DNA from 2 places in the Shewanella sp. 433 genome. Region 2 is predicted to be linked to the other one. Evidence: predicted binding sites of a transcription regulator. Region 2 holds the regulator's gene; the other holds the start of a gene.

Region 1 (16,372 bases), 1.9 Mb from region 2:
CTGACTGAACTTAAATCTGCTGTGGTCAGTTATAATCCAGTTGAGTAGTGTGCTCAACGTATCGCGAAGTTAGGGGGGGGTAACCTTAAGTCCTTTTGTGATCATACTTAAACAACGCCGAGACCTTAATATCTCGGCGTTTTAGTTATGCAAAATAATTCGCTTTAGGGTTAATGTGTTGTCAATTTTTATGAATTCAGTGTCTTTTATTCAGGATAAACTTAATTGCTTTTAAGTGGGCCTAGGGGGTGAGAATGTCTTCAGTCTCTGGTAAGATCGCGCCGTCTTAATGCTATTGCTGGATCACCTAATTCAATGGTTTGGATCGATTACGCCATTATCGCTGTTATCGGATTATCGACTGTCATCAGTCTGCTCCGTGGCTTTGTCAAAGAAGCTATGTCACTTGTGGTATGGTTTGCAGCTTTTTTCGTTGCGAGTCAGTTTTATGCTGATCTCGCGGTCTACCTCACTCAGATGCAAGATGAAATGGTTCGCAACGGGATTGCCATTGCTATTTTATTCATTTCTACCTTAATTCTAGGCGCGCTCGTTAACTATCTTATTGGCCAATTAGTGGCTAAAACAGGCTTATCTGGTACCGATAGGGTATTAGGTCTCTGTTTTGGTGCATTAAGAGGTGCTTTGATTGTCAGCGCGATGTTGTTTTTTATGGATGCTTTTACCGGAGCACCCAATACCGATTGGTGGCGCAGTTCACAATTGGTTCCCGAATTTGGCGTGGTTATCCAATGGTTTTTTGACTATGTGGAAAACACCTCAAGCTTTGTACCCAAAATATAATAATGCTTACAGCCTATGTGACCTGATGCAGTGATTCTTTCTGATCAGGGCTCGACAATAATAATGATTAGAACATCTTACAATGAGGAAACCTACCCATGTGTGGTATCGTCGGAATAGTTGGCCGAACACCGGTTAATCAGACAATCTATGATGCGTTAACTGTATTACAACACCGTGGCCAAGATGCGGCTGGCATTGTAACCGTGGACGGGCATGCATTTAGGTTGCGTAAAGCAAATGGTCTGGTAAAAGACGTTTTTGAGCCAAAGCATATGCAACGTCTGCAAGGTAATGCGGGGATTGGGCATGTGCGTTACCCTACCGCAGGTAGTTCGAGTGCCTCTGAAGCGCAGCCGTTTTATGTTAACTCGCCATTTGGTATCTCGCTCGCCCACAACGGTAATTTAACCAATACATTAGAGTTACAAGAACGCTTACTTAAACAGCGTCGCCATGTTAATACCACTTCTGATTCTGAAGTCCTACTCAATCTACTTGCCGATGAATTACAAACTACGCAAAGCCAATTTCTTACCGCGGACGAAGTGTTTCAAGCGATCACTAATGTTCATCATCTGACGCGCGGTGCTTACGCGGTTGCAGCGATGATCATAGGCCAAGGCCTAGTCGCTTTTAGAGATCCTTTCGGCATAAGACCATTAGTACTGGGTAAGCATGAAACGGAGCAGGGCACTGAATATATGGTTGCCTCTGAGAGTGTGGCACTCGATGCGGTTGGTTTTGAAACGGTGCGAGATGTTGCCCCTGGTGAAGCGATTTATATCTCGCTCGATGGTCAGCTCTATACCCGCCAATGCGCACCTTCACCGAGTTATTCGCCTTGTATTTTTGAATATGTTTACTTTGCTCGCCCAGATTCGACTATAGATAAAGTGTCAGTCTATGGCAGCCGTGTAAATATGGGCACCATGCTTGGCGAAAAAATTAAGAAGCAGTGGGAAGACCATGATATTGATGTGGTGATCCCCATTCCTGAAACCTCATGTGATATCGCACTTGAAATCGCGCGTAATTTAGACTTGCCTTATCGTCAAGGCTTCGTCAAAAACCGTTATATCGGCCGCACCTTTATTATGCCGGGTCAGCAGGAGCGCAAGAAATCGGTGCGTCGTAAGCTCAATGCCATTAATGCTGAGTTTCAAGGTAAAAACGTACTGCTGGTGGACGATTCTATTGTGCGTGGTACGACTTCTGAACAGATCATCGAAATGGCCCGTGAAGCTGGCGCCCAAAAAGTGTATTTTGCGTCAGCGGCACCCGAAATTCGTTTTCCAAACGTGTATGGTATCGATATGCCAACCACCAGTGAGCTGATTGCCCATGGTCGCGATGTGGAGGAAATCACCAAGCTGATTGGTGCCGATGGTATGATTTTCCAAGATCTCGATGATTTAGTTGAAGCCGTACGTCAACAAAACCCCGATATTAAACGTTTCGAAACCTCAGTCTTTGATGGGCATTATATTACTAATGATGTCGACCAAGCTTATTTAGATCATCTGACTCAACTGCGAAATGATGATGCAAAAGCAAATCGTATCAAAGATATAGGAACAAATCTCGAGCTGCATAATGTATGTCACCCTTAATATGAGCCTGTAATATATTGCTCTTTGGCTGTGTCATCAAAAACCGATTTCTTTGTAAGTCGGTTTTTTCTCATTGGATGAGAAATTACTGATCTTTATGATCGTTTATCGCTGCAGTGCTATTTTTAATCAATAGCCTAATGCCTCTTATTTAATGAAATATCTGCTTTGCCTAGGAGCACTGAATGAAGCAATTATCCATAAGTACTAAATTGTTGTGGATCACCTCAGCCCTGTTTTTAATTATTGTGGCGATACTATCACTGAGTCTTTGGTGGTCGTTAAGTGATAAAAATGCCGTGTTAGCGGAGCAAGTTCAAGAGTCGATTAAGAAAGAAACTCGCTATAAACTGACGGCAAGAGCCGGTGAGTATGGTGAGCGAGTGGCCGCTTTTATTAACGAGGCTTATCGTGTGCCTTATGCTTTGTCAGGCTTGCTTGAACAAACATCAGTACAAAGCCCATTAAGCCGTGACAGTGTCGAAATGACTATCATGGGCTCTTTACAAAAAAATAGTCAATTGTCCTCTTTGTATGCCCAGTTTGAACCCAATGGTTACGATACTAAAGACAGCGAATTTTTTTATGGTGCCAGTCATAGTGTACCTAACGCGGGTAGCATGGAGATCTATTATACTCGCACCGATAATGGCAGTATCGAACACTCAGCAGTGACTGACGCCGAAGAAAAGTATGTTGAGACATTAAATGAATTTGGTCTCAGAGAGGCTGAATGGTATCTGTGTGCCCGTGATACCAAAAAGCCATGTCTAATGGAGCCATATCTCTATGAGATCAGCCCAGGTAAAAATGAGTTAATGACATCGCTTATCTCACCAGTCGTAGTGGCGGGGCAGTTTAAAGGGGTGGTAGGTGCCGATGTAAACTTACCTATCTTCCAAACGATGATCGATGAACTATCGCAAAAGTTATATAACGGCAACGCCAAGGTCACTCTAGTTAGTGCTAAGGGCCTAGTGGTTGCAGCGAGTCATTACAGTAAAAAAGCGCGTCCATTAGCAGAATCTATCGATAGCGCGTTAGCTAAGCAATATCTGTCTTTACACCGTAATGGTGGCTATTTAGATGTGGGTGATAATATTGTTGTTGCCTACCCCATTAGTATTCCGTTGGCCGATGTACAATGGGAGCTATTGATTGAAGTAGCAAAACAAGATGTGTTTAAAGAAGCCATCGCAATGGATAAGGCGATGACCGAAATGGCTTCATCGCTTGGTAGTTTGTTGTTGATCATTGGCAGTATTGTGTCTGTGATTGCGGTGGTAACCATTAGCCTTGTTATTCGCAACATTATCGCGCCTCTTAAAGTGATCCAAACTCGAGTCGAGAACTTAGCCAGTGCTGAAGGTGATTTAACCCAAACCATCAATGTGGAATCTCACGCCGAATTGATTGCGCTAGGGGGCGGCATTAACAGTTTTATCACTAAATTGCGCTTACTCATTGGCGAGATGAAAGTACTGGCTGAACGCTCACAAGATGAGAGCCAAACTACTGCCAATATTGCCCAGCAAACCCGTGAGAGTGTTAATCGTCAATATAGCGAAATTGAAAGTGTTGTCACCGCGGTCAATGAAATGAGCGCAACCGCCCTTGAGGTGGCTAAAGCCTCAGAGCAAACCGCGATGGAAACTGAGGCGATGAATGCCAATGCTAAAGCGGGTGAAGACAGCCTTAGTCAAGCGATGAATTATGTGACGACCATGTCTCATGAGTCCTTATTAGCGAAGGAAGCAGTGAGTAAAGTGGCAGAGAGTAGTACCAATATCAGTAAGATCTTGGAGGTGATTAGCGCGATTGCTGAACAGACAAATTTACTGGCATTAAATGCGGCGATTGAAGCGGCGCGAGCGGGTGAACAAGGTCGAGGTTTTGCTGTGGTGGCTGATGAAGTGCGAGCACTGGCGTCAAAAACCCAGACCTCAACCGATGAAATTGGTAAATTGATCGATTCGCTGCAGCAAGAAGTTAAAAGTGCTTCGCATATTATCGATCAAGGTGTGGAGGGGGCGCAGCGCGCCGTTGAGCAAACTGAGTCCGCTTTAACCTCGCTCAATACCATCGTTGGTCAAATTGAGGAGGTGTCGAGCCAAGTGACTCATATTGCAACAGCAGCAGAGGAGCAAAGCGCGGTGACGGAAGAGGTTAATCGCAACATTACAGGTATTTCTGATTCCGCAGCAGAATTGGCACGGCTTGCCGATGAGGCGCAGCAAAGTAGTGTTAGCTTAGCCGAACTGGTGACGCAGCAGCATCAACAATTAGGTAAGCTCAAAACCTAATCACCACATAAGGTTCACGCTGTATACCTGCCTAACCGTGAGCATTGTGCTTACGGTTAGGCCATTAAGGCTAATGACACTTACATCACGCTACAGCACTATATTTGTTAGTTTGTCATGGCTCTTTTACCCGACAAAGCCAGTCAGCTGCATTGGCACTAGCTTCTTCTCCTCTATTGTACTTGATCTTAAATCGCCCTACACCTTATCGCCATATCCGCTGAACTTAATTCGTATCTTTGGGTCATAGGCTGACTCCTCAGTGCAACTTTATCCTGTTTTACATTTGCAGCCTGATCTGACTTAGGTTAAAGTTACTGTTAATTTATACAGTTGTTTATCCTGGCTAACTGAGTGCTATGATTTTATATATCGCCGAGAAACCCAGCCTTGGCAGAGCCATTGCTGATGTATTACCAAAACCGCTAAAAAAAGGCGACGGTTTCATTACCGCGGCTAACGGGGATTGTGTCTCTTGGTGTATCGGCCACTTGCTTGAACAAGCGGAGCCCGATACCTATGACAGTGCATATAAATCATGGAAGTTTGAACACTTACCTATTATTCCTAGCCAATGGAAAATGAAACCTAAGCCGAAAACGCGCAGCCAATTAACCGTGCTGCGTGGCCTGGTAAAACAAGCATCTCAGTTAGTCAACGCAGGGGATCCAGACCGTGAAGGGCAGTTGCTGGTGGATGAGGTGATTGCGCATCTTGGAGTCAAAGGCGATAAGCTTAATCAGACCATGCGATTATTAGTGAGCGATCTTAATCCACAAGCGGTTAAACGCGCTTTAGGTCAGTTGCGCAGTAATCGCGAGTTTATTCCGCTGTCTACCTCAGCCTTAGCGCGTTCACGCGCCGACTGGCTCTATGGCATGAACATGACCCGAGCTTATACCCTTCAAGGGCGCAAAGTGGGCTATCAAGGCGTGTTGTCGGTTGGCCGAGTACAAACCCCACTGCTTGGGTTAGTGGTTCGCCGCGATGCCGAGATAGCGCAATTTGTCAGTAAACCGTTTTATGAGGTATTGGCTCATTTAACCACAGACAAAGATCAAAGCTTTAAAGCCAAATGGCAACCCAGTGAAGCCTGCTTGCCCTACATGGATGATGAAGGGCGTGTGCTATCTAAAGGCTTAGCCCAAAATGTGATCAGCCGTATCAGCCATCAAACTGCCGTGGTTACTGGGCTTAACAGTAAAGATAAACAACAACATCAGCCGCTACCTTATAGCTTGTCATCACTGCAAATTGATGCGGCTAAACGCTTTGGTATGAGTGCAAAGACGGTGCTCGATACTTGCCAGTCGCTGTATGAACGCCATAAGCTGATCACTTATCCGCGCTCAGACAGTCGCTATTTACCTAAAGAGCAGTTGGCGTTGGCGCCCAGTGTGATTAAAGCCATCATTGGCGGCGCACCTGAGTTAGTCCAAGGCATTGAATCGCCTGATCCAAAGATAAAATCGAAGGCGTGGAATGACAGCAAGGTTGATGCGCACCACGCGATTGTGCCAACAGAAAAATGCGCTAACTTAGGCAGTTTGAATCAGGCTGAGCAACAAATTTATCTGCATGTGGCGAGGCAATATTTAGCCCAGTTTTATCCACCTTATCGGTATCATGAAACTCAGGTTGAAGTGGAGATTGTTAAGGGACGCTTCACCACTAAAGCCAAGCAAGACCGTGCACTTGGCTGGAAACAACTGTTTCCCGCAGCATCGTCAAGCAAAGCGGCACCGCAGGATGAGGCCGATACGTTGCAGCAGTTGCCACCTTTGATTAAGGGGCAAACGCTACGTTCGGGGCTGGCGGAGTTAGTCGAGAAAAACACCCAAGCGCCGAAAGCGTTTTCGGATGCAACCCTGCTGGCGGCGATGACCGGCATTAATCGCTATGTGACCGACCCTGAGATCCGTAAAATCTTAAAAGATACCGATGGCTTAGGCACAGAGGCGACCCGCGCAGGCATTATTGAGTTGCTGTTTAAACGTGGATTTTTACAACGCCAAGGTAAATCGATTGTCGCGACCGAGGTCGGTAAAGGGCTGATAAACAGTTTGCCAGACTCAGCCACTACGCCCGATATGACGGCCTTATGGGAAAGTCACCTCGATGCCATTTGTCGTAAAGAGGCAAAGTATCAGAGTTTTATGACGCCATTAGTCGACTCGCTCAAGCAGTTAATTGCCCAAGCCGGTGCTCAATTACCCGCATCATTGCAAGGGGTTAAAGCCCCGAGTGGCCAGTTTAACAAGCGCCGTGGTAAGGCAAGTTCAGCTAAAGCCAGCACCTTGGCCGGTAAAAAATCAAGTGGGCGCAGCAGTCGTACCAAGGTGAAGCCACAAGGTAAAAGTTAACATTGAGTTTGAGGTAATAACCCGCTCTACAGCCCACTTTGTCTTTGTGGCTGTGTTGTCTTAACCTAGTGGCTCAGCTGAATTTATGTATATAAAAGACTACATGCAAACAAGATAATAAAACGCCAGCTGGAGATTGCTGGCGTTGTTTTGTGAGAGATCTTACTTAGCCTTTCGACAGAAGCTGTTTAGGCTCGCATCGACTTTTCGCCGCGGCACAAACCAACGACCCCAGAGCGAGAGACTTCAATCACTTTGGTGACTTCACCGATAGCACTGATAAAGGCGTCAAGTTTTTCTGTGGTGCCGGTCATCTGTATGGTGTAAAGCTCGGCGGTGACATCGACTATCTGACCCCGAAAAATATCGGCAGTGCGCTTCACCTCGGCGCGTCCAGCGCCTTTGGCTTTAACTTTCACTAACGCCAGTTCGCGTTCGATATGGCTGGACTCGGTGATATTAGCGACCTTTAAGATGTCGATAAGTTTATGCAGCTGCTTTTCTATCTGTTCTAACACCGCGGCGTCGGCCACCACTGTGATGTTTAAACGCGATAGGGTCACATCATCAGTCGGTGCAACGGTTAAACTCTCAATATTGTAGCCACGCTGGGAGAACAAGCCGACTACACGAGATAATGCGCCGGGTTGGTTTTCAAGTAACACAGAAATAATACGACGCATTAGCTTTTCTCCGTTTTGCTTAACCACATTTCATTCATCGCCCCGCCGCGAATAAGCATAGGGTAAACATGCTCAGTTTCATCGACACTAATATCAACGAAGACCAGTTTATCTTTCATCGCCAGTGCTTTTTCTAGACCAGCCTCTAACTCTGCTGGATCGCTAATGGTCATGCCCACATGACCGTAGGCTTCGGCAATTTTGGCAAAATTGGGTACCGAATCCATATAGGAGTGAGAGTGACGTCCTGAGTAGATCATATCTTGCCATTGCTTAACCATGCCAAGAAAACGATTGTTTAAGTTGATAATTTTAACTGGCGTATCGTATTGCAAAGCGGTGGATAGCTCTTGAATGTTCATCTGTATCGACCCATCGCCTGTCACGCAGATCACTGTCTCATCAGGCATTGCCATTTTTACGCCCATCGCCGCCGGCAAACCAAATCCCATGGTGCCTAAGCCGCCAGAGTTTATCCAACGACGGGGTTTATTAAAGGGATAATAAAGCGCAGCAAACATCTGATGTTGACCTACATCAGAGGTTACATAGGCATCGCCATTGGTTAACTTATGCAGAGTTTCAATCACTTGTTGAGGCTTAATTCGGCCACTGGTTTTGTCATACGCTAAGCTGTCCTGTGAGCGCCATTGATTGATTTGGCTCCACCACTGGTCAATCGCCGTTTTATCGTTATCCAGCTGACTGTCTTCTGCCAGGCGCGCTAGCATATTATCCAGTACACTGTCTGCCGAGCCGACGATGGGGATGTCCACATGTACTGTCTTAGAAATCGAGGACGGATCGATGTCGATGTGTAAAATCGTGGCATTTGGGCAATATTTTTCAACGGCGTTAGTGGTGCGATCATCAAATCGCACCCCAATGCCAAAGATTAAATCTGAGTGGTGCATGGTCATATTCGCTTCGTAGCAGCCATGCATACCGAGCATGCCAACGCTGTTATCGTGGGTGCCAGGAAAGGCACCCAGCCCCATTAGCGTGCTCACCACTGGGATCCCCAGTTTTTCAGATAGGGTAAGAATTTGCTGATCGCAGCCAGCGATAACCGCCCCGCCGCCCACATAAAGCACAGGTTTTTTTGCCGAGAGCAGTGCTTGTAAACCGCGACGAATTTGGCCTTTGTGGCCCGAGGTCGTCGGATTGTAGGAGCGCATATTGATCTCTTGCGGATATTGATAGTCATGCAATATCTGTGGGTTCAAGCAATCTTTGGGGATATCGACGACGACGGGGCCTGGACGGCCTGTCGCGGCAATGTAAAAGGCTTTTTTGATGATCTCTGGAATATCTTTAGCATCGGTCACTAAGAAACTGTGCTTTACCACAGGCCGTGAAATACCAATCATGTCGCACTCTTGAAAGGCATCATTACCGATAAGGTTGCTGGGCACTTGTCCTGATAACACTACTAATGGAATAGAGTCCATGTAGGCTGTGGCTATTCCGGTAATCGCATTGGTCGCACCTGGGCCAGAGGTCACCAGCACCACTCCCACATCGCCCGTTGCACGTGCGTAACCATCGGCCATATGCACGGCGGCTTGTTCGTGCCTAACAAGGATATGTTCGATACCAGATTGTTGATGCAAGGCATCATAGATGTCGAGAACAGAGCCACCAGGGTAGCCGAAAATGTGTTTAACGCCTTCGTCGATAAGTGAACGGACGATCATGCTGGCGCCGGATAACTTCTCCATTGTTGATCCCTCAATAGTTACCGCTACGGTATGCAGTATCTTGCAACAGCGACGGTAATCGCTTGAAATGATAAGCTTGAAGGGTACTTCAAACTCGTTAATCACTCGTACATCAATGTGTTAGCCTGTTAGCTTGAGTGACTGCCGTTATCGAGCAGAATTTCATCATATAAAATAGTGCTGTTAAATCAAGCGTTTTATTTAAATATTTTAAGTATATGAAAATAAATCGGGTGGGTTGTTGCCATTTAGTTGCGGGCGGCGCAGCAGTTAATACTGCCGTTGACCTTAAATAGGAGCAAGGTTTTGGGTCTATGGTTTTTTAGGGGCAAGGTTTGAGATGATGGTTTGGGATCTATGATTTGAGTCTATAGTTTGAGGCCTATGATGCACCAGGCTCATAGGCAGAATCCCCCCAGCTTGAGGGGGATTAAGTTATTCAGCTTGTTCTGGTTCGTTATCGGAAGCCGAGTTTATGTGATTGGCTAAAAACTGGCATAGGCCCACCAATATCACCGCGGCTAACATCAGCGCGGCAAAGGGCACCGCAGTGCCTGTATAAAACAGCGCCAGCAAGGGACCGGCTAATGCGCCGCAACCAAAGCGTAAGGTGCCGATAACTGCAGTTGCCGTGCCTGTTTCTTGCTGAAACTTCATCAGCACTATGGCATCGGCATTAACCGACATTATGCCTAAGCAGCCCATTAACGGGATCAACATGGCGACGGTGTAGTGATAACTTAAATCGGCTAAGTTAACGCTAAGCAGTGCAACTCCAGCGACACTTGCCAGCAGGGTGGCGACTTTGAGCATGCGTCGTGAGCCATATTTCACCACAATTTTGCTATTGACCACATTCGCTAACATCAGTGCGCCGACATTAGTGCTAAATAGTATTGCAAACAGTGACTTATCTAAACCAAATACCTCCATGTAGACAAAGGGCGAGGCGGTTAAATAACAGAAAAAAGCAAACGAGGTGAGTACGCCACTGGCCAAATTGAGTTTAACCCCGGGCTTAGTAAACACCACAGCATAGGCGCCAAAGAAGCTTTTTTGACTGCGCTGCGCACCGCGCTCATCACTGGGCATCTTGAGTTTGGTTATGACTAATAGCAACAATAAGAGTGCATAACCGCTCAGCGTAAAAAAGATTAAATGCCAGTCTCCGAGCTCTAAAATAATACTGCCTATCGTGGGGGCGATAAGCGGGGCTAGCATCATGATCAAGCTGACATACGACATCCCTTTAGCAGTATTTTTGCCATATACCTCTTTAATATAACCGGGTACCACAACCGTTGCTGCAGCGCCGATAAAGGCTTGTAAAAAGCGTAAGCTTAAAAACAGCTCGACATTCGTCACAAAGGCTAAGCCAAGACTCACCAACATAAAGCCACTGAGTCCAATAATCACCAATGGCTTGCGACCTACTTTGTCGGCGATTGGGCCGAAAGTGAGCATGCCAAGGGCATAACCCGCCAGATAGAGGCTTAGTGATTGCTGTACTGTGGTAATGCTTGAATTAAAGCTCAATGCAAGGGTTGCCATCGCCGGCAAATACATGTCGATAGCCAGTGGCGTAATCGCAACAATCGCCGCTAGCATGGGGATCAATAGCGTTAAATTTAAATGAGTCACGCAAGCCTTGTCGTGCGATGGTGGGACAGACGCTGTGTTCACTGATACCTCTTGTGATACGAAATTAATTAACATTGCAGCGGATAACGCTTGGTTAAGCGTTATCGAGGAAGATGAATGATTGTACGAGATCGCGCCCCCATTTGGCTAACGGTTTGTGAGCGATATAACCTTATTAGCAGGGGACGTCTATGTGAATAATTGTCAGCGAGGGAGCGCGGATGAATGGATGCTTTATTTGGGCTTTTTTATTGCGTCTTACTTTTTAAGAACAAGGGGTCACCTGTAAAAATAACCGCCTCACCACTGTCGAGCCAGGTGGGGTATTTGACCATGATAGCGTTAAACATTTCGCTATTAAGCAGCGTTTGCAACCAAGTTTGCACCTTGGGGTAGGGCGCTTGCTGCCACCAAGGCAAGTCGACATGGGCAAATTGACGAATAAACGGAAAAATAGCGATGTCAGCGAGGCTCAACCGTTCGCCAAGTAAATAGGGACCGATTTGCAGTTGCTGCTCGAGCCTGGCAATAAAATGCTCCCCTTGCTCTCGATAATCCTCTGCTTGTTGCTCTGGGTGACGATCGGCGTATTTGTATTTATCTAAGTAAGGCTTAAAGTCATGATCGTTTTGCTGGATAAGCGCTTCAGTTAACGCCTGTTGTGTTGGTTGGTCCAAGCGGCGTAAATCTAAAGGATCGTTATGCTGTAATGCCCAATTGATAATATCGAGACTTTCATCGATAACAGTGTCATCTTGCAGGATTAACACGGGTACAGTGCCTTTCGGGCTGGCTTCAAGCATGGCCTGAGGTTTATGTTTTAAGATGATTTCACGTAACTCGACCGTGCGTTGCGCAAGCCATAATCCGAGTCTAGCGCGCATAGCGTAAGGGCATCGACGAAATGAATATAAGGTGACGCGGGGCATAACTCTCTCCTTTCTTAAGTGACTATTTTCACTGTTTTGAGCCAGATCGCAAATAAAATCCCAATTGTTTATGGCTGAGGTTGTCATTGCGTGTCGGCCCTGGCGATAGACCAATAGGGGCGGGGCGTTTATAACGGTGGAATACTTTTGGGGTAAGGTGAGGGCGTGCACTTTGTCGTTAACCTGCGGATTTGATCTGGTTGTTTGCAATAACCTTACTCTTTGTGCCTGTTTATTCGAGTGTGATTTAGGTAGAATCACGCTCCAATTTTGCGCCTGAAATCACATTTTTAGGCGGTTTACATGCACTGGGGATTACGCCTCAGCCAGCATATAGAGGAAAGTATGTCTCAAGTCGTTGTTTGTGCGCTATATAAATTTGTATCTCTGCCTCATTTTGCCGAAGTTCAACAGCCGTTATTGGCTCAAATGGAATCAGTGGGCATCAAAGGCACCTTGTTATTAGCCAGCGAAGGCATCAACGGAACCGTTGCCGGTACACAAGCGGCTATCGATTCACTCTTGGCGTGGTTAGAGCAGCAGCTAGGGCTCGACCATATTGTCTACAAGTTATCATTTGATGCTGAAATGCCTTTTTATCGCACCAAAGTGAAGCTTAAAAAAGAGATTGTCACTATGGGCGTTGAGGGGATCGATCCGCGTAAAGTGGTCGGTACCTATGTTAAGCCAAAAGATTGGAACCAACTGATTTCAGATCCGGATGTCCTCCTTATCGACACCCGTAATGACTACGAAGTAAGCATTGGTACGTTTAAGCATGCGGTTGACCCAAAGACACAAACCTTTAGAGAGTTTCCTGATTATGTGAAGGAAAATCTTGATCCGACTAAACATAAAAAAGTCGCCATGTTCTGCACTGGCGGTATTCGCTGTGAAAAGTCGACCGCTTACTTAAAAGAGCAGGGATTTGATGAGGTCTACCACCTTGAAGGCGGCGTGCTGAAATACTTAGAAGAGGTACAGCCTGAAGAAAGCCTATGGCAGGGTGAATGTTTTGTCTTCGACAACCGTGTGTCAGTCAATCATCGACTCGAAAAGGGTGAATACGATCAATGTAATGCCTGTCGCTTACCGATCACCGAGGCTGATAAAGCCAGTGAGCATTATGTCAAAGGGATCAGCTGCCCACATTGTGTCGATAAAGTAACGGACAAACAGCGTGAGCGTTTTGCGGAGCGCGAGCGCCAAGTTCAGTTGGCTAATGCTCGCGGTGAGTCTCATATTGGTAGTGACGTTAACTCTGTGATTGAGCAGCGCCGTTTACATAAATTGGCCTTGAAGCAGGGCCAACAGGATGAACGCCAAGGCGATAAAGGCTGATCTCTCTAGCTTTGCCCGCTGTGAATAGGCCGTGGTATTAGCGAACGGTATAAAACTGTGCTTATTTAGATTTTTTTGTAATGAGCATTGGCGTTTTGTCTACAGTGGCTATACTGAATTTACTGCTACAGATAAGTTGCATCGGGCGACAACTCTGTATCTCCAGCAGGGTTAATAGTGGTTTATGGGTTGGTGTTGATAGGCTGCCACTATTAGCATTTTTAGTAAGAAACTAAGGCGGGTATTGTATTAAGCAATGCTCGCTTTTTCTTTGTATGGCAACATAAACGTGAGCCATCACCTTGTTTCAGTGTACCTACCGTTCCCATTAACGATTGTGTATTAAGTCTGCTCTCACATCAAATTACTGCTTACCATTTAATTAAATAGGCAGCTCACACCGTTTAAGTTCAATCACACTACTGTTGGCTAACTAGATGAAGCCGCGTGTTTTATTTGCTAGTGACTCTTATGATGACTGCATTTTTTTTGCTGCACCTATTTACTTAGCCTGCTAAGTAAATATAATGCTTAGCAGGCTAAGTATTATTCCTGATGATTTAATCCATTCTTTGGCCTATCGGTATCAACAAGCGTTGCATATGAAGTTAACCGGTGGCTGCATAAGCTATCTGCGTTAGTTATTAGGCTCGACATAACATTGGCGCCAGACTAAATACTGCTAGGCAACATAATAGAGGTAGTGGATGAGTTGTTATCCGCTAATACAAGGATGAGTACTATGAATAAGAAAAAGATCAAGCAGTTAAACCATACCCAGTCAACGACCGAGCATTCTCAATTGTCGTTAGGTGAGCATTTAGGCCGATTACATCGGTTGTGGCGCATGGTTGCAGACGCCGAGTTGGCACCACTTGGCTTAACACATTCACGCTGGACTGCGTTGTGGAAGCTATATCGTCTTGGGCAAGATATAAGCCAAAAGCACCTTGCGGAGGCATTAGAAATCGAGTTGGCCTCACTGATGCGAACGTTGGGCCAGTTAGAGCAGCAGGGCTTGGTGATGCGCCATTGCTGTGAGCACGACAAACGTGTCAGACGTGTAGCCTTGACTGAGGCGGGACTAGCAGTATTACATCAAATGGAAGCTAAAATCATTCGGGTACGCGCCGAGTTGCTAGCTGGGATCAGCCCAGAAATGCAAGCACAGTTTGAACACACACTTAATCAAATTAGTCATAATGCGGCGGCAAAGTTACAGGCTACCGCATCTAAAGCTCAGGAGTAGTATAAAGTATATGACGCCAGATCAACAATTTACGCGGTTAGTCAAATTTGCCATGGTGGGCTTTTTGCTCCTTTTTAGTTATTTTTTAGTCGCCGATATCAACATGCCGCTAACGACTCAGGCCATGGCGACCCGCACGATCACACAAGTGGCGCCGCAGATCAGCGGTAGAGTGGTGCAGGTCTATGTGAAAAATAATCAACAAGTGACTCAAGGCGAGCCGCTGTTTAAGCTCGATCCTAGCGAGTATCAACTCGCACTAGAGCAGGCCGAATTAGCCCTTGAACAAGCAAAGCAAGATAACGCCGAACTTGATGCCTCCATGGCGGTGGCAGAGGCTGACGTGGCAGCCAGTGAGATTAATGTTGCCTTAAAGCAGCGTGAAGCTAGGCGCATACAATCGCTTTATTCCCAGCACAGCGTGTCGCAACAGATGGTAGATCAAGCACGTACCCAAGTGAAATCTAGCTTATCTCAGCTTCATGCCGCTAAGGCACAATTAGCTAAGATCAGCACGCTTCGTGGTGCTTCGGGTGACAATAACCTTAAGTTACGCCAAGCACACAATAACCTTAAAAAAGCACGTTTAGCTTTGAGTTATACCCAAATACATGCCGATCATGATGGGGTTGTTACCAATGTGCAGCTCGCGTCTGGCTATATGGTGAGTCATGGCTCACCTGTGATGGCCTTGGTGCTTGATGATGTTGATGTTATAGCCGATTTTCGAGAGAAAAGCCTGCGTCATGTCAGTCGCGATGCCAACGCATGGGTGGCGTTTGATGGTCGTCCAGGCCAGATCTATCACGCTAAGGTCAGTAGCGTTGATGCGGGTGTCAGTGCAGCGCAATTTGCCGCCGATGGTCGCTTGGCGACACCAGAAGAATCTAATCGCTGGGTACGTGATGCGCAGCGTTTTAGATTGCATCTTGAACTCGATCAACCCTTGATGACTCGTTTACCCGCCGGGGCTAAGGCCACAGTACAGTTACAACCTGATAATTGGCTGTTTAGCCAGTTAGCAAAGCTACAAATCAAGTTTATTAGCTTGCTGCATTTCATTTACTGAGACGGCTATGCAATTAATACGTCACCACCCAATGAGCCACAATGATTTGAGGCAATGTCTGCGTATTGCCACTGGTGGAACATTGGGTTTTTTGATCAGTAAACTGATGGGATTTAATTACGCCGTCTTTTTTACTGTGACTCCCATGTTATTGCTTGGACTCGTACCCGTTATCTCGGCTGCTGTCACGAGACAAGTTCTTGCCTCATCGGTACTGTCGATTGTTGAAGTGGGTCTGTTAGCTGGCTTTTTTGGGGGACAGCCGATTGTGATGAGCTTAATCGCATTCGTGCTGTTTCTGTATCGTTTTGCGTGCATGTCAAAAGGCAGTTTATTTCTATTTGGTGCCAACGGTGTGATCAGTTTAAGTATCATGCTGCACTTTGCCAGTTACCCGGCTACTAATGTAAACGATCTGATATTTTGTAATTTTTGGGGGCATATTAGCTCGATCTGTATCGCTTTTTTAATGATGGCTCTCTTCCCAGATGTAACGCCGCGAACGGCGCACTCTGGGGAGAGCAAAGCGCCTCACCGCATGCGGCATGAAGCCTTACTTGGGGCATCTGTCGCGACGATCTCCTTTTGTGCCTTTCAGGTATTAGATCTACAAGACTCATTATCGGCCCAGGTAACGACTTTAATTTTGCTGTTTC
Region 2 (16,372 bases):
GTCCGCCTACGACAATATTTTGTGGTGTCGCGCGCTTTAGGTAGGCGGTGTAGATCACCGCATAGCCAACGAGACTGGCAAATGTTAACCAAGCGGTGAGTGGATTGACTAAGGCATACAAAAGGATAAAGCCCAGCAATGCCATAGTGGTAGCAAATATCATCGCTTTAACGATGGAGATACGGCCTTTAGGCAGTGGGCGATTGTAGGTGCGCGCCATGAGACCATCTATACGGCGATCAATAAGATGATTATAGGCCGCAGCCGCCCCAGCCATCATGCCGATACCCACAAGGCCAGCAACCAAAGGTTGCAGAGGGACAGCCCCTGGCACGGCTAAGCACATACCCACCAATACCGTAAGTAACATTAACGCCACCACTTTAGGCTTGGTCATCTCTAAATAGGCGCGCCATTGAATATGGCTGGCTGCTGGATTGCTGAGCGTTATCGGTTTTGTCATCGCTGCCTCGCTTATGCTTTACGCCACAGGGTGTAATTAATAAAGATCATGGTCAGCAGCAATAAAGCTGCCCCCGCGTTATGAGCCACGGCAATGCCAAGCGGCAGATGCAGCACGACATTGGCGATCCCCAGCCCCACTTGTATTACTAGTAAGGTGGTAAGCACCCAAGCGCTGCGCTTAATCATGGCCGATCTTGCCTGTATCAATAGCCGATAGGCGAGCCAGAGAAGCAGTGTGGCGGTGATAATCGCGCCCATCCGGTGCGTGACATGTATGGTCATGCGTGATGCGTAATCGAGCACCCCAAATTCGTAGCTGCCTTCTGTTTGGTAGAACAAGTTGAACGCTTGCAGGGGTTGCAGATTATTGAGCCAGTCGCCCTCGCAGATGGGTAACGCAGTACAGGCGAGGGCGGCGTAATTAGATGAGGTCCAGCCGCCAAGCATAATTTGCAGCACTAACACGACAAGGCAGAGTAGTGCGAAGGGCGCGAGTTTTCTCACTTGAGGATCTCCCCCTACAATGCGCAACGGTGTGGTGCGTAAATACAAGAGCCATAACAGCGACAGTAAGCTAAAGCCGCCAATGAGGTGTGACATCACCACTATAGGCATCAGCTGCATGGTGACCGTCCACATGCCCAGTGCCGCCTGAAATAGGAGTAGGAGTGCGATAACGCTAGGCAGTTTTTTAGGGGCATCTTGAATTTTAAAACTGATATATAAAATATACAGTACCAGTAGCCCAAGGGTACCGGCAATATAGCGGTGTATCATCTCTAGCCAGGCTTTTTGGGTATCGACTGTATGCTCGGGGAAGGCTTGCTGCACTTGGCTTAATTCATGGCTTTGTGTAGGCACTTTTAGCATGCCGTAGCAGCCGGGCCAGTCTGGGCAACCAAGCCCAGCATCAGACAAGCGGGTATAGGCGCCCATTAAGATGACACATAAGGTAAATACTAATGTGAGTTTTAGCAGTGGCGTCATCTGCATTAGCCTATCCTCGATAATTTAAGCATCTTGCGTAAATCTGCCACCATGGCCTTACCCAGTAATACTTGCTGATCTTTAGTGTCCACCTGCTGATAACGCATCACCATAGCCCCAAGGGGGTCGACAATGATCAGCTGTTGCTGCGCCAGTAGTGCGCTAACGTCATGACTGGCCTTGGCGGTAGCAAAGTCAAACCCCTCAAGAGCGGGGCGATCGCTATTTTCTTGCAGCAAAATAATGGGGGTGACTCTTAATTGGTCACGTCCTAGGGCAATATGACTTTGGTGTAAAATATACAGGCGGTTGAGGCAAGGGCTATCACAGTGTGCGGGTAACAAGTAGATCATCTGCCATGATTTGGGATGAGGGTTACTCATGTCGAGCTGGCTATATGTGGTATCAGGCATCAGCAGTTCGCCCTTGTTGGTCGCTCCACCGTGATACAGGTTCATGCTGAGCACCAACTTAGCCGCCACCACAGGTAGCACAAATACCAGTAGCAGTATCAATAATGGTTTAGTGCTTTTATGCTTGGGGGAGTTCATCTTAGCTCCTCTTGTTGATCACTTTGTGGCTGACATGGACTCAGCGCAGAAAAAGGCCAACTTCCCGAGACGGCTAGGAAGTGATTACAGGGTGCGGTATCGATAATCGCTGTATTTATGTTCTAACCTACAAGGTCTTGTGATGTTAAGCAACTGCTGAATATTGCCTTGTTTCGTTATTTATTTTGACGCTAAACTACTGTTTTTTAAATTCATTCTCCATACGTATCCCATGAGTAAGGCGAAGGCGGCCGCCATTGCAAACCACTGTAATGCATAGCCGTGATGCTTGTGAGCACTCAAGGGGATGGGCTGCCAAGGGTGTGCTAACTCTATCGGTAGCCTAGAGGTGGGTTGCAAGACCGCTGGGGCCAAGTGATGCTGTAACTGCTGTTGCAGTGCCGTAATATAGAGGTTTTGAATACGCATAGGATCACCGGGCTCAGCAAATAGCTGCTCGCTCAGTGGGTTGAGAGATTTTTGATATAGCCTGCCACTTAAGGAGAGTGAGCTCGTTATTGGCTGCACTTGAGGTAAGATGCGCCGATCGACTCCACCAGGAACAAAGCCTAATTCAACCAGTAATGCCGTTTGATACGAGGCAACCTGCATCACTTGCAGCACCAAATAACCGACTTTGCCGTTATAGACTTGGTTGTCGAGCAGAATAATGGGGGTATCGGTTGGGCTGACGTCGACCTTTAAACGGTAACCCGTTAGGGTCGTATCTGGTGCCATAGCCAGCAGTTGGGCATATGACAGTGGCGCAGAGGCTTGGCGAGCGGTTAATTGCTGCTGCCATGCGACTTTTTCATCGGCACGACTGAGCTGCCAAAACCCGAGCTTGACCAAGATGCTAAACACCAGCACAGTAACACAAACAACCAAGGCGGTTGTCCATGACAACCCACGTTTAGGAGCCTGCATGAGTGCAATATTGCTATTTAAAGTCGTGCTAGTGTTACTGCTTTTTTTCATCATTTTTAATCTTGGGCGTGCGTTGTTTATCTTAGTGAAAGGGGATAGTAAGGTACCCATGAGCCAATATTTAGGCCGCCGGGTATTGTTTTCGCTATTGGTGATCCTACTGCTGTTACTGGCACTAGGCTTGGGGCTAATTGCTCCCAACCCTAGGCCTTATTAGCTACAGCACATACACAAAAATAAATAAGCATAGCCAGACCACATCGACAAAATGCCAATACCAACTGCCCGCCTGAAAAGCAAAGTGCTTATCTGGGGTGAAGTGACCTTTTAACACTCTAAAAAACAACACCAATAAGAAGATGGTTCCTAAGCTCACGTGCATGCCGTGGAAACCGGTGAGCAAGAAAAAGGTGTTGCCATAAACGCCAGAGGAGAGGGTCAGCCCCATCTCCTGATAAGCATGAGCATATTCTTCAACCTGTAACAGTAAGAATGCCAATCCGAGTAAGATGGTCAGCCCCAGCCACAGGGTAAGGGCGGTGCGTTTACCTTTTTCGAGATTGACATGGGCAAAGTGTAAGGTGACCGATGATGTGAGTAATATGATGGTGTTGTACAGTGGCAGCCCCGTCCACCCCATTGCTTCGGTTTTAGTGCCATCTGGCGTGGTGACCAAGGGCCACATCGCTTCAAAGGTAGGCCATAACACTTCGTGAGTCATGGCGTTATTGGAGGCCCCACCTAGCCATGGCACGGCTATCATACGGGCATAGAGTAGCGCGCCAAAAAAAGCGGCAAAAAACATCACCTCTGAAAAAATAAACCAGCTCATCCCTTGGCGAAATGATCTGTCCATCTGTTTCGAATAGAGTCCAGCCATCGATTCGCCAATCACGGTTCTGAACCAGCCAAAAATCATATACACAATCACTGCAATCCCGGCAGTCAGAATATAACCGCCGCTCGATTGCTCGCTATTGAGCTGCTGTATATAAGTGCCAGCCCCAAAGGCGATTAAAAATAGCCCGATGGCGCCTATTATGGGCCAGGCACTTTGCGCTGGCACATAATAGTGTTCGTGTTTAGTGGTCATTTTGCCGCTCCTTGCTCAACAGCGCCGACATAACCCTTGTCGGTGATGTTGTAGAGAGTATAGGAAAGTGTCAGTGTCGATATCGTGTCTGGTAGATCGGGATCGACATAGAAAATTAGCGGTAATGCAGCACTACCTTGCGCCGCTAACCGCTGCTGATTAAAGCAGAAACACTCGGTTTTATTAAAGTAGGCTGCCCCCTGCCCAGGAGATACCGAGGGAATGGCTTGGCCTACGGTGGTCGCGAGCGCTAGGCTCTTAGCGTTAAAGTTAGTGCGTACAAGCTCGCCAGGGTGAACCTGCATACGTTTGACCTCTGGCGTAAATTCCCATGGCATATCCTGTTGTATATGAGCCATAAATTCGACGGTCACCATTCGCGACGTATCTATGGTCATCGGCTTGTAGGTCGACGCTGTCGATTGTGTCTTGCCGTTAATGCCCAGTTGCTCACATAGCACGTCGTATAACGGCACTAAGGCAAACCCAAAGCCAAACATGCCTATCGCGCCAGCGATTAGCCAGATGATCAGCTTGCGGTTTGATGCTGCCAGGGGCTGGGACATGTTATTTCACCTCGGGAGGAGTCGAGAATGAGTGATAAGGAGCCGGGCTTGGCAGAGTCCACTCTAATCCCTCTGCACCATCCCAAGGTTTAGCTGGTGCTTTTTCACCGCCCTTGATGCACTTAATCACTAAGGCGAGAAAGATAAACTGCGATAGCCCGAAAGCGAAGCCGCCAATAGAGACAATTTGGTTAACATCAGCAAATTGAATTGCATAATCAGGAATTCGACGCGGCATTCCCGCGAGTCCTAAAAAGTGCATGGGGAAAAACAACACGTTAACTGAGATAACCGAACACCAAAAATGCAGTTTACCCAGCTTCTCGTCATACATATGTCCAGTCCATTTAGGTAGCCAATAATAGGCGGCGGCCATAATGGAGAAGATAGCCCCTGTGACCAATACATAATGGAAGTGAGCCACCACGAAATAGGTATCGTGATACTGGAAATCCACCGGAGTAATGGCCAGCATCAACCCCGAAAATCCGCCTATGGTGAACAGTATGATAAAGGCGATGGCAAACAACATAGGCGTTTCAAAACTGAGTGATCCGCGCCACATGGTGGCGACCCAATTAAAGACCTTAACCCCAGTTGGCACCGCGATGAGCATAGTACAATACATAAAAAACAGCTCAGCAAATACTGGCATGCCGGTGGTAAACATATGGTGTGCCCAAACCAAGAAGGACAAAATCGCAATACTGGCAGTGGCATAAACCATAGAGGAGTAACCAAAGAGACGTTTGCGACTAAAGGCGGGCACAATAGCCGATATGATACCAAATGAAGGTAAGATCATAATGTAGACTTCAGGGTGGCCGAAGAACCAGAAAATATGTTGGAACATCACAGGATCGCCGCCACCTGCTGCATCAAAGAAGCTGGTGCCAAAATATTTATCCGTCAGCACCATAGTGACCACCCCTGCAAGCACAGGCATGACGGCGATCAACAAGAAAGCGGTGATTAACCAGGTCCACACAAATAGCGGTAATTTCATCCAGCTCATGCCGGGGGCGCGCATATTCACAATCGTCACCACCACGTTGATGGCTCCCATGATTGAGCTGATCCCCATAATATGGATAGAAAATACAAACAGTGCCGTGCTATCAGGGCTATAAGTGGTGGATAGCGGAGCATAGAATGTCCAACCAAAGTTGGGGCCTCCACCTTCCATAAAGAGTGAGCTTAATAATATGGTAAAGGCGAAGGGTAAAATCCAAAAGCTCCAGTTATTCATCCGTGGTAGCGCCATATCGGGCGCGCCAATCATCATGGGTATTAGCCAGTTTGCAAGCCCTGTAAAGGCGGGCATGACGGCACCAAACACCATGATCAAGCCGTGCACTGTGGTCATTTGATTAAAAAAGTTGGGCTCGACTAATTGTAATCCAGGCTGAAACAGTTCGGCTCGGATCACCATGGCCATGGCACCGCCAGTAAGAAACATAATAAAGCTGAACCATAGGTATAAGGTGCCGATATCTTTATGATTAGTGGTAAATAGCCAACGTTTTATGCCGGTTGGGTGAGCTTCGTGGTGTTCGTTAGACTCTTCAATATGAGCGGCATCCATATTGGCTTCGCGCGTTGTTGTATTCATCATGCCTCCCTATTGACCATGTTGACTAACGTCAGCGGCTTGGATGATATCACCGACATCATTGCCCCAAGCGTTACGCTCATATGTCACCACAGCCGCTATCTCCTGTGGTGTTAGCTGTCCAGCGAAGGCTTGCATTGCGGTGCCCGCCTTACCATTAACCACAATATCGATATGTGCTGTGACTGGGCCGGTGGCAATGGCGCTGGCTTTTAATCCGGGGAACACTCCTGGAAGTCCCATGCCATTTGGCTGGTGGCAGGCGGCGCAGCGTGCCATGTATATCTGCTCACCTTGGGTCATAAGTTCATCCATAGATAAGGTTTGCGATAACGAGGCTTCGGTTGCGGCGGCGGCGATTGTGGCTTGGTTTTTTTGCTCATCGATCCAGAGAGCAAAATCGGCCTCAGACAACACTTCAACCACTATGGGCATAAAGCCATGGTCCTTACCGCATAGTTCAGCACATTGGCCGCGGTACGTGCCGGGTTTATCCACGCGGGTCCAAGCTTCATTGATGAAACCGGGGTTAGCATCTTTTTTTACCGCAAAGGCTGGCACCCACCAAGAATGGATCACATCATCTGACGTCATCAAGAAACGCACTTTTTTATTAACGGGAAGCACTAGAGGTTTGTCGACTTCTAATAGATAGTTTTCGCCCTTCGTTTCACTGCCTTCAATTTGTGCTCTTGGGGTAGCGAGTAAACTGTAGTATTCGATATCGTGATCAAAATAACTGTAATGCCATTTCCACTGAGAACCTGTAACCTTGATGGTGATATCCGCATCGCTAGGGTCTTCCATGGCGATAAGAGTTTTAGTGGCAGGGATCGCCATCAGGATCAAGATGACAAAAGGGACGATAGTCCAAGCGATTTCGACTTTAGTGCTTTCATGAAAATTGGCAGCCACCGCACCTTTGGAGCGACGATGGTTAATGATGGAATAGATCATCACCCCAAACACTATGATGCCGATAGCGCAACAGATATAAAGAATGGTCATGTGAAGGCTAAAAACCTTGCCACTGATCTCAGTTACCCCTAGTGTCATATTAAGGGGCATATCGGCTGCGAATATGGGTGGGGCTAGTAATAACCCGAGCAAGCTATACCACAGATGCTTCACTAGACTTCTCCTCTGTCAATTGCGAAGGCAACTACAAAGAAAAGTTACACAGTATGTCTCGGCTCTATGCAAACTTTTCAGTTCCCAAAAAAGCAACGATGACTTCACAGTGCGCTGGTGGTATTGCTGTTGTTATTGCTGGTGGTTACCACGCTTGCACTTACGGCTGACTATATCAGGCTAATTTCCGCTTTATTGGACGCAGTGAGAGATCTACACTCGTTGGCCAATGAAACAGACCACTAAATTGTTCGGATATAACAAATAATCGTTGATATCTATTACTAACTTAATCGCTGTTTAAATATTGATCAAGATCACTTTTTTTTAATTTTTTTAAAACAGCAACAAAAAAGCCCCTCGCGGGGCTTAAGTATGGAAAGTTTGAACTGTAATGCTAGTGCAGTGAACTAAATAATGATGCTTGTTGATAGCCCAGATCTTGCTCTGTCAGGGCTGTTACAGGTAAGTGACTATTATCATCTTCAATCACAACACCTAGAGCCTGGGTACTTTTGGCGACCAATTGTAAGCGGCGGCAATCGCGAGCATCGAGTGCTTGGGTCCAACTGATCACCGCACTGGATGTACCACTAGTAAGCGCTTTTTCCATCGCCCACAGTGCTTCAACTTCATCTTTGGTGTGCACTAATAAGATTCTATCCATGCGTACCCCCGCATCGGCGAGCATCTGCTTATAGCCAATATTCGGTGGGCTAATCAGTACGACCCACTGGCCTTGTTGGCTTAATCTTGCTAATTGCGGTGTTAGCGCTTGCAACTCATGCTTACCTTGGGTACGACTCGATAATGTCGCAATGGTACTGTGCTGAGTTGGTTTGTGTTGCTTATTCATATCGACCCAAAGGCCGGGATGTCGCGGGGCATTACCCATTAGATTATTCATTGCCAATCTCCGTTGCGGATAACACCTACGGCCAGCCCTTCGATGCTAAGGCTTTGGGTAGATAGGTCGACGACTATCGGTGAATATTCTTCATTTTCGGCGTGAAGATATACAGTATTACCTTTCTTTTCAAAGCGCTTTACTGTGACATCATCTTCGACGCGAGCTACGACAACCTGCCCATTACTGGCTTGCTCCACCTTATGCACCGCAAGTAGATCGCCTTCGAGAATACCAATATTTTTCATGCTATCGCCGCGGACTCTTAAGAGAAAATCAGCGCTTGGGCGAAACATCGCTGGGTCAACTTTGTAGTGTTGCTCAACATGTTCTTGGGCCAAAATGGGTTCACCGGCAGCGACTTGTCCAATCAGTGGTAAACCAAGATCTTCGCTATCATCTTCTTGAGTTAGCTTAATACCTCGCGAGGTCCCAGGCATTATTTCGATGCAGCCTTTTTTGGCTAAGGCTTTTAAGTGCTCTTCGGCCGCATTGGCGCTTTTAAAGCCTAGGCGACGAGCAATTTCAGCTCGGGTAGGCGGCATGCCTGTATCGGCAATATTGCGTTTAATTAATTCTAATATTTCAGCTTGTCTAGGGGTTAATGGTCTCATTACAGATCCTGTCTTTCCATACAGTAACTGTTAGTATATACAGTATTTAAAGTAGCGCAAGGATTAAGCATATTTTTGTCGGCAATGTGGTGGGATTTGCTTAAAACTGAAAATAAGGTCGCAGATTTATTTTTATTGCAATCTGACTTTTTTAATTTAAATCAATGTTATGAATTTAATTTTACGGAAAGGATTCATTGAGTGTCGCTGAGTGGCGCGATTGCTCTCTTATCTGTTGAGACGATTTCAGTGCCAAGTTCGGGCGGTGAAACAAATAAGCAGGCTATAGGGTTTGGTTGCACCATGCACCTGCATTTATCCTTATCTTATGTCATTGAGCGAGGAGCTATTATGGCTTACTGGCGATAAGATCATCTAACTGGTGGTGGTAATCATGGATTGCGGGAAAGTCGGTAAATATTTTATGGGGCTTTTTACTATCAGGATTGCTTATGCCAAGCAAATACCCAACTCCAGCTTGTTTGGCGGCATGTAAGATAGCTTCGCTGTCATCGATAAATAAACACCGACTGGGTTGCAATTGATATTGGTTAAATAAGCTAGACCAAAATTGAGGGTGCTCTTTAGCAAAACCTGTTTCATGGCTGGAGATCATATGGTCTAACCCTTGCGCGAGCTCTGTGTGTTCTAGTTTGAGAGCTAGGCTTTGAGGATGGGCATTGGTCACTAATATTCTGGTTTTATGCTTTTGAGTCAATGCGCGTAGAAATGGCATGCTGTCTTGGCGTAACTGTATCCTGTCGGCCAATGTGCGTTGCAGCTGCACAATATCCAGTTGCAGTTGTTGCTGCCAGTAGTCGAGGCAATACCAATCCAAGGTGCCAACCACTTGGTCGTAGGCTTGTTCTACCAAGACATTAGCTTCATTTAGAGAGATGTTTCTGCTGTGACTTAAGGTTTGCGGCACTAGCTTGAGCCAAAAATGGCTATCAAAGTGTAAATCTAGCAGTGTGCCATCCATATCAAGCAGTACAGTATCGATTTTATCCCAAGGAAACATAAGGTCAGTAAAAAAATTCTATCGTGAGAGTTGTGGATTAGGCCCATCATAGTAAGATTGAACTGTGATGCAAACGTCATTTTATCAGGGACATTCATGTCGGACCAAAAGCCACAGATATTACATACACAAGTTGTTGCCCAGAGTCGGTTATTTCAAATTGAACAAGTGCACCTGAAATTTTCTAATCAGGTCGAGCGCCAGTATGAACGTATGAAAGGTAATAATCGTGGTGCCGTAATGGTGGTCCCTGTGTTGGGTGAGCAACTGCTGCTGGGCAGAGAGTACGCCGCAGGAACCCACAGCTATGAACTGGGCTTTCCCAAAGGGCTGGTTGATCCGGGAGAGACGCCTGAGCAAGCCGCTAATCGGGAGCTGCAGGAGGAGATAGGCTTTGGGGCTAAAAAATTAACCCATTTGATGGAGTTAAGTCTGGCGCCCAGCTATTTTGTCAGCAAGATGCAGATCTATATTGCAGAAGATCTGTATGAGAGTCGCCTTGAAGGCGATGAGCCCGAGCCAATAGAGGTTGTTTCTTGGCCGCTTGCACAGTGGTCAGGGCTATTGGCATTGGAAGACTTCTCAGAGTCTAGAAGTGTGAGTGCCTTGTTTTTAGCCCAGAAGCATTTAAAACTAAAATAGTTATTTCAATTCGGATATATGCATTACCTGTCTAGGTTGTTGGAGTTGTGATGAAGCCAGAAGAGTGTGTGGAACAGGTGATCGCCATCGCCGTTGAAGCGGGAATGGCCATCAAAGATATTTACCTTGAAGGTAGCTTTGATAAAGAAATTAAGGCGGATAATACCCCTGTGACGTCTGCCGATCTCGCTGCGCACCAAATTATCACCGCTGCGCTGACTCAGCTGACTCCTGATATTCCTGTGTTATCTGAAGAAGATGCCGACATCCCGTTATCCGATCGCGTCGATTGGCCCAGGTATTGGCTGGTCGATCCGTTAGATGGCACCGGAGAGTTTATTGCTGGCAGCGGCGACTTTTCGGTGATCATCGCGTTAGTTGAGCATAATCGCCCCATTATGGGGATTGTTTATGTGCCCATGACCGAGGTGATTTATTATGCCATCGCGGGACTGGGGGCTTATAAGCGCTCAAGTAAAGGCGAGCAGCGTATTGCCAGTCGTCAATTGACACTCGATGATTCGCGCTCATTGCGCTTGGCGGTCAGTCGTCGCCAAGATCCGCAGTCGGTATTAAAGCTACTGAACCAGCCTAAACATTGTGAGCTCGTGGTGCTCGGCGGGGCAGCGCTTAAAAGTTGCTTGGTCGCCGAAGGGCGCGCCGATTGTTATGTACGCATTGGCCCTACTGGCGAGTGGGATACCGGCGCGGCACAAATTATTGTCGAAGAGGCGGGCGGGCAGATCATGGATCTTGAACTGCAGCCGCTCAGTTATAACGAACGTGAATCGCTCGAAAACCCTAATTTTATCGTGGTCGGTTCGACCCATTTACCTTGGGATGAGTTGTTAGTCAGTGAATAAGCCCGTTGATATTACCCTGCGTGCGGCGCAAAAGGGCGAACTGGCCGGCGTTTATCGGCTTGAACAGCGTGTGTTTGGCGAACATTGTTATCCGGATTTCTTTTTTCGTCAGAGTTTCGATTGTTGGCCAAGTGGTTTGCGTGTTGCAATAGATCACAATAATCGTCTTCTTGGCTATCTCCTAATGGTGCCAAGTGAGCTGCGGCATATAGGTTGGATATTATCTGTCGCCGTGGAGACACACGCCCAAGGCCGAGGTATCGGCAAACGTTTTATAATCGATGCACTTAATCACTTGGCGCCGTCGGTCACTCAGGTAATGCTCACTGTGGACCCAGCTAATCCAGCGCGTCATTTATACCTAGCATTGGGGTTTGTCGAGTTGCAAACAGAAGCTGACTATTTTGGCCCAGATGCATCACGGGTGGTGATGTGTCTGATGCGCTAAGCCTTGTCTATTGTGCACGGCCACAGCTTGGCAATGGCTTATATAACCCTCTACTGCCGTCTAAATGGTTAGGCTAACCTAAGGTCGCGGCAAGCTGGAGCAAATATGCTGTTAACAAAACGATTTTTGCCCTATTTTGTCACCCAATGTTTAGGCGCATTAAACGATAATATTTATAAAAATGTTTTACTCTTGATGGTGGCTTATAGCCAGATCAATGAGTTGCCAATCAGTATTAATTTATTTGTTAATTTGGCCGCAGGCCTGTTTATTTTACCCTTCTTTCTTTTTTCCGCTCATGCCGGGATGCTCGCTGACAATATGGACAAGGCGAAGCTTATCCGCAGACTCAAACAACTCGAAGTGGTTATCATGTCGTGCGCTGCGATGGCGATGTTGTCTCAAAGCTACATGGTGATGTTACTGCTGTTATTTTTAACCGGCTGTCAGTCGGCCTATTTCGGGCCGGTAAAATATTCACTCTTACCGCAAGTATTGGCCGAAGAAGAGTTAGTTACGGGGAATGCTTGGGTCGAAATGGGCACATTTTTAGCTATTTTAAGTGGCACATTGAGCGCCGGGCTGTTGATGACGAGTGCGCATGGGATTGTCGCCAGTGCCTTGATTGTCTTTGTACTTTCCCTGTGTGGTTATTTGGCCAGTCGTGCCATTCCGGCTTTGCCTTTACAGCATGACGCAACCCCAATTCGTTTTGCTCCTTTATCTGGCACGTGGCACGCCATTACCAAGGTGAGAAAGACGTCAAGCATCTGGGTGGCGATCATCGCCATTAGCTGGTTTTGGTTTCTCGGTGCCACTTACCTAACGCAATTTGCTTATTTTGCTAAGTTACATCTGTCGTCTGATGCTAGCGTAGTGTCGCTATTATTAGCGCTATTTTCGGTGGGTATCACGGTGGGCTCCTTTTTGTGTGAACGCTTATCCTATGGTCATGTTGAGTTAGGTGTCGTGGCTTTAGGCATGGCGGGGTTGACCCTGTTTGGCCTCGATTTAGTCTGGGCTATTCCACCAGCGCCGTTAGATCCCTCGTGGGTTTATAGTGTGGGAGACTTTATCGCCACAACAGCGCATTATCGACTGATGTTTGACTTGTTGATGGTGGGGGTCAGTGGGGGCTTGTTTATCGTCCCGTTGTACGCTTTTATCCAGTCGCGTGCTGCGCCGGGGGAATGCGCACAGGCGATTGCTGCTAATAATATTGTTAATGCGCTATTTATGGTGTGCTCGGCGTTATTGGCCATGTTACTGCTGGCGGGATTTGGGTGGAGTATCCCTGAGTTATTTACCTTACTGGCGGTTCTTAATCTGGTGGTCGCTGCCTATGTTTATGGACAAGCGCCAGAGTTTCGCTGGCGCTTTATCAGTTATCTCTTTCGTCATGTGCGTTACCGCTTCTGTGTTGAAGGGCGTGAAAAACTGCCCAAACAGGGGGCAGTGCTGCTGGTATGTCCTCATATCAACCAGTTCGATGCTTTGTGCGTGATGGGCGTATCGAGTCGTCCGGTGCGCTTTGTTATGCCATCCTCTATCATAGCGAGCTCTGTTAAGCCGACTGGAGCGATCCCTGTGGCTATGGGTGAGATAAGCGGCGCAAGCAATAATGAAGCATTAACCATGATTGAGCAGGCGTTAGCCAATGGCGAGTTACTGTGCCTGTTAAGCGATAATTTAACCGCGAGTGATGCCATGACGGCGAGTTATCAGGCTCAATTTAACGCCTTGATGGCAAGTTTCGCAGTGCACCATCCCGTAAAGGTGATACCGCTTGCAATGAGAGGATTAGCAGATCCGAGTGAGAGTCAAGCAAACACACTTCAACCGCGGCGGGTTTGGCCAAAGGTGTCGCTGATTGTCGGTGATGCCATGGCGGTATCTCAGGTGAGCGCCGCGTCACTGCAACAGCAAATCACCCGCTTGATGACTGCCGCATCATAAAATCAAGACCCCGGCTTAAAACCGAAAACTCATTATCTACATTTTGGAGCTTAGCTTTGGGGGTGAAATAATCCTAAATAGCTAAGCTATCTCGGATTATTCCATCGTTTTACTCGAATTCAGGTGAGTGATTCAGTCACGTTTAATGGCGATCATGTCATTAAGTGATGTTATTGGGTGTGTATTGATCGAGCCACTGATGCACAGCTTGATGATCACCTTTAAAAATAATCCGATCGGCTTTTTTATCAATCTGATATTGGTACATAGGATCGTAGTATTTACTCAGCAGCACGTTTATCCACTCGAGATGAGCAGCTGTCGTGCCCTGGCTTTGTTGTGCATGTAAGGCATGATTCACCATCGCCTGCAGTTCATCATGTTGTTTGCCGCCAAGGCGTTTTTTTATGCCGCTGATGCTTTGCGACAAATAATCGGCAAAAGCGATAAAGCCGGCCTCTTCGCCGAGGCGATCAAGATAACCTTGATGCATCTTATGGACATATTCGTCGAGCAATCGGTTTAATCTGGCTGTTTGGCTCTCATCTAATACCACCACTTTTGCCACTTGCATGCCTTTATAAAAGGCTTGTGGTAGCGCCGAGCGACCAATGAGGTAGCTCTCATCTTCGAGCAGTAACGATTTGGCTGCGCTAGCTTGGTGTTTTAGCAGTGCCACAGCGAGGCTATTTTCGAAGTTGATCTGCGAAGGTTGCGGCTCGTGGTAGCGGCCAAAGCTTGAGCCGCGATGATGGGCAAGGCCTTCTAAATCCACGCCTTCTGGGCGCTGTAATAAAAAGTCCGTTTTACCACTGCCGGTGATGCCGCTGAGGATCAACATGGGTTTTACCCTAGGGGCTTGATCTATGGTGTCTATCAAAAACTGACGCATCGCCTTATATCCGCCTTCGATATAGGGGACGGATAGCCCAGCCTCCTTAAGCCATTGCTGTGTCAGTTGTGAACGCAGTCCACCGCGGAAACAATATAGGTAAGCATTAGGGTGACGAGCAAAATACTCGCGCCATGCATCGACCCTTTGTTGTTTGATATCACCATGAACGAGCGTATGACCTAAGGCAATCGCGGCGGCTTGGCCGCGTTGCTTATAACATGTGCCCACCTGTTCGCGCTCATCATCTTGCATTAAGGGTAAGTTAGTACTGGCCGGAAACGCCCCTTTATCGAACTCGATGGGCGCGCGCACATCCATTATGGGGTGGTCGTTGATGAACAGCTGGGTGTATTGGTTTTTAGAAACCATAAGTGGTGACATTAGCGCAGTTCCACGAGTTGCTTCGTTGCGGGTTTGGTGACCAAATGACCAATACTGATTGGGGCAATATCATTAGCCTCGAGCAGGCTAATTAAAGCCGCTTCATGGCTTGCTGAAACGGCAATCAATAATCCGCCACTTGTTTGTGGATCGCACAATAGTGCTTTTTGTTCCTCATTGACCAGGGGTAAATGTTCGCCATAGCTGTCGTAGTTTCTATGGGTACCACCGGGAATGCAGCCCATCTGCAGGTAGTCTTTCGCTTTGGGTAACAAGGGCAGGGCGTCGATATCAATCTTAGCTGCTACATCAGCACCTAAGCACATCTCAATGAGATGGCCCGCTAAGCCGAAACCTGTCACATCTGTCATGGCACTGACGCCGGCAATTTTTGCGATAGCTGGGCCGATTTTATTGAGCTGGCACATGGCCTCTGGAGCGATATTACTATCTTCATCGGCTAGCTTTTTTTGCTTCTGAGCCGTGGTCAAAATACCGATCCCCAGTGGTTTAGTGAGATACAGTTTATCGCCGACTTTAGCGGTATTGTTTTGTTTGAGCTCGGTTAACGGAATTTGCCCTGTAACGGCCAGCCCAAAAATGGGTTCAGGTGCATCGATACTGTGGCCACCCGCCAGCATGATGCCAGCATCGGCGCACGCTTGGCGACCGCCATCGACAACTTGCTGAGCGATCTCTGCTGGTAACGTATTCACTGGCCAGCCCAATATGGCGATAGCCATCATTGGTGTCCCGCCCATGGCATAAATATCGCTAATCGCGTTGGTGGCGGCAATGCGGCCGAAGGTAAAAGGATCATCCACTATCGGCATAAAAAAGTCAGTGGTGCTGATAATGCCCGTGTCATCATTAAGCTTATAGACGGCAGCATCATCGCGGGTACTGTTGCCAACGAGAATATTCGGGTCGTCGAAGTGAGGTAGTTGTGATGCCAGAATCGTTCCCAATACTTTGGGAGAAATTTTGCAGCCACAACCTGCGCCATGACTGTATTCGGTAAGTTTGATCTTGGTATCTGACATGAGCTCGAACTATCTCTAAATGAACGGGTTAGCCGCCCATGATAGACCCATCTATTTAGCACTTCAATCTGTGGTAAGGCAGATGTGCGTTACGCACGTCAAAGGGGCGGTTAAATTTATGTGGGGGGAGGAAAAACCGGGTCACTGATAAGTGGCCCGGTGTGATAAAACCCTAACTTAGATATAATTGGCGGTGAGTAATTTCCAGTTGCGCTTACGCATGAGTAGATCTTGTTTGAGTTCTTCGACCCTGAGCATTAACTGTTTGTG

The links. The regulator LexA, encoded in region 2, represses DNA repair genes until DNA is damaged. The targets are predictions, from matches to a motif close to TACTGTATNNNNATACAGTA.
Region 1: AC5YB1_RS09305 (DNA topoisomerase III) is a predicted target of LexA. The motif match lies at 5,036-5,055, and genes of this name have one in related genera.

What each region holds. Positions count from the first base shown of each region.
Region 1 covers NZ_CM181703.1:2,106,656-2,123,027, forward strand. Annotated here, with positions in the region: gene AC5YB1_RS09285 (SPOR domain-containing protein) at 1-48, shown strand, start outside; gene AC5YB1_RS09290 (CvpA family protein) at 316-804, shown strand; gene purF (amidophosphoribosyltransferase) at 903-2,417, shown strand; gene AC5YB1_RS09300 (methyl-accepting chemotaxis protein) at 2,603-4,720, shown strand; gene AC5YB1_RS09305 (DNA topoisomerase III) at 5,080-7,083, shown strand; gene ilvN (acetolactate synthase small subunit) at 7,272-7,766, opposite strand; gene AC5YB1_RS09315 (acetolactate synthase 3 large subunit) at 7,766-9,487, opposite strand; gene AC5YB1_RS09320 (multidrug effflux MFS transporter) at 9,923-11,170, opposite strand; gene AC5YB1_RS09325 (glutathione S-transferase) at 11,377-12,057, opposite strand; gene trhO (oxygen-dependent tRNA uridine(34) hydroxylase TrhO) at 12,403-13,398, shown strand; gene slyA (transcriptional regulator SlyA) at 14,141-14,647, shown strand; gene AC5YB1_RS09340 (HlyD family secretion protein) at 14,658-15,716, shown strand; gene AC5YB1_RS09345 (DUF2955 domain-containing protein) at 15,724-16,372, shown strand, end outside.
Region 2 covers NZ_CM181703.1:182,442-198,813, reverse strand. Annotated here, with positions in the region: gene cyoE (heme o synthase) at 1-463, opposite strand, end outside; gene AC5YB1_RS00980 (COX15/CtaA family protein) at 475-1,458, opposite strand; gene AC5YB1_RS00975 (redox-active disulfide-containing membrane protein) at 1,458-2,003, opposite strand; gene AC5YB1_RS00970 (SURF1 family protein) at 2,184-2,930, opposite strand; gene AC5YB1_RS00965 (DUF2909 family protein) at 2,929-3,147, shown strand; gene AC5YB1_RS00960 (cytochrome c oxidase subunit 3) at 3,148-4,023, opposite strand; gene AC5YB1_RS00955 (cytochrome c oxidase assembly protein) at 4,020-4,589, opposite strand; gene ctaD (cytochrome c oxidase subunit I) at 4,591-6,201, opposite strand; partial or broken gene coxB (cytochrome c oxidase subunit II) at 6,220-7,332, opposite strand; gene AC5YB1_RS00940 (cell division inhibitor SulA) at 7,730-8,239, opposite strand; gene lexA (transcriptional repressor LexA) at 8,236-8,853, opposite strand; gene yrfG (GMP/IMP nucleotidase) at 9,203-9,874, opposite strand; gene nudE (ADP compounds hydrolase NudE) at 9,971-10,516, shown strand; gene cysQ (3'(2'),5'-bisphosphate nucleotidase CysQ) at 10,567-11,379, shown strand; gene AC5YB1_RS00915 (GNAT family N-acetyltransferase) at 11,372-11,827, shown strand; gene AC5YB1_RS00910 (MFS transporter) at 11,933-13,783, shown strand; gene mnmH (tRNA 2-selenouridine(34) synthase MnmH) at 13,944-15,059, opposite strand; gene selD (selenide, water dikinase SelD) at 15,059-16,102, opposite strand; gene AC5YB1_RS00895 (fatty acid desaturase) at 16,280-16,372, opposite strand, start outside.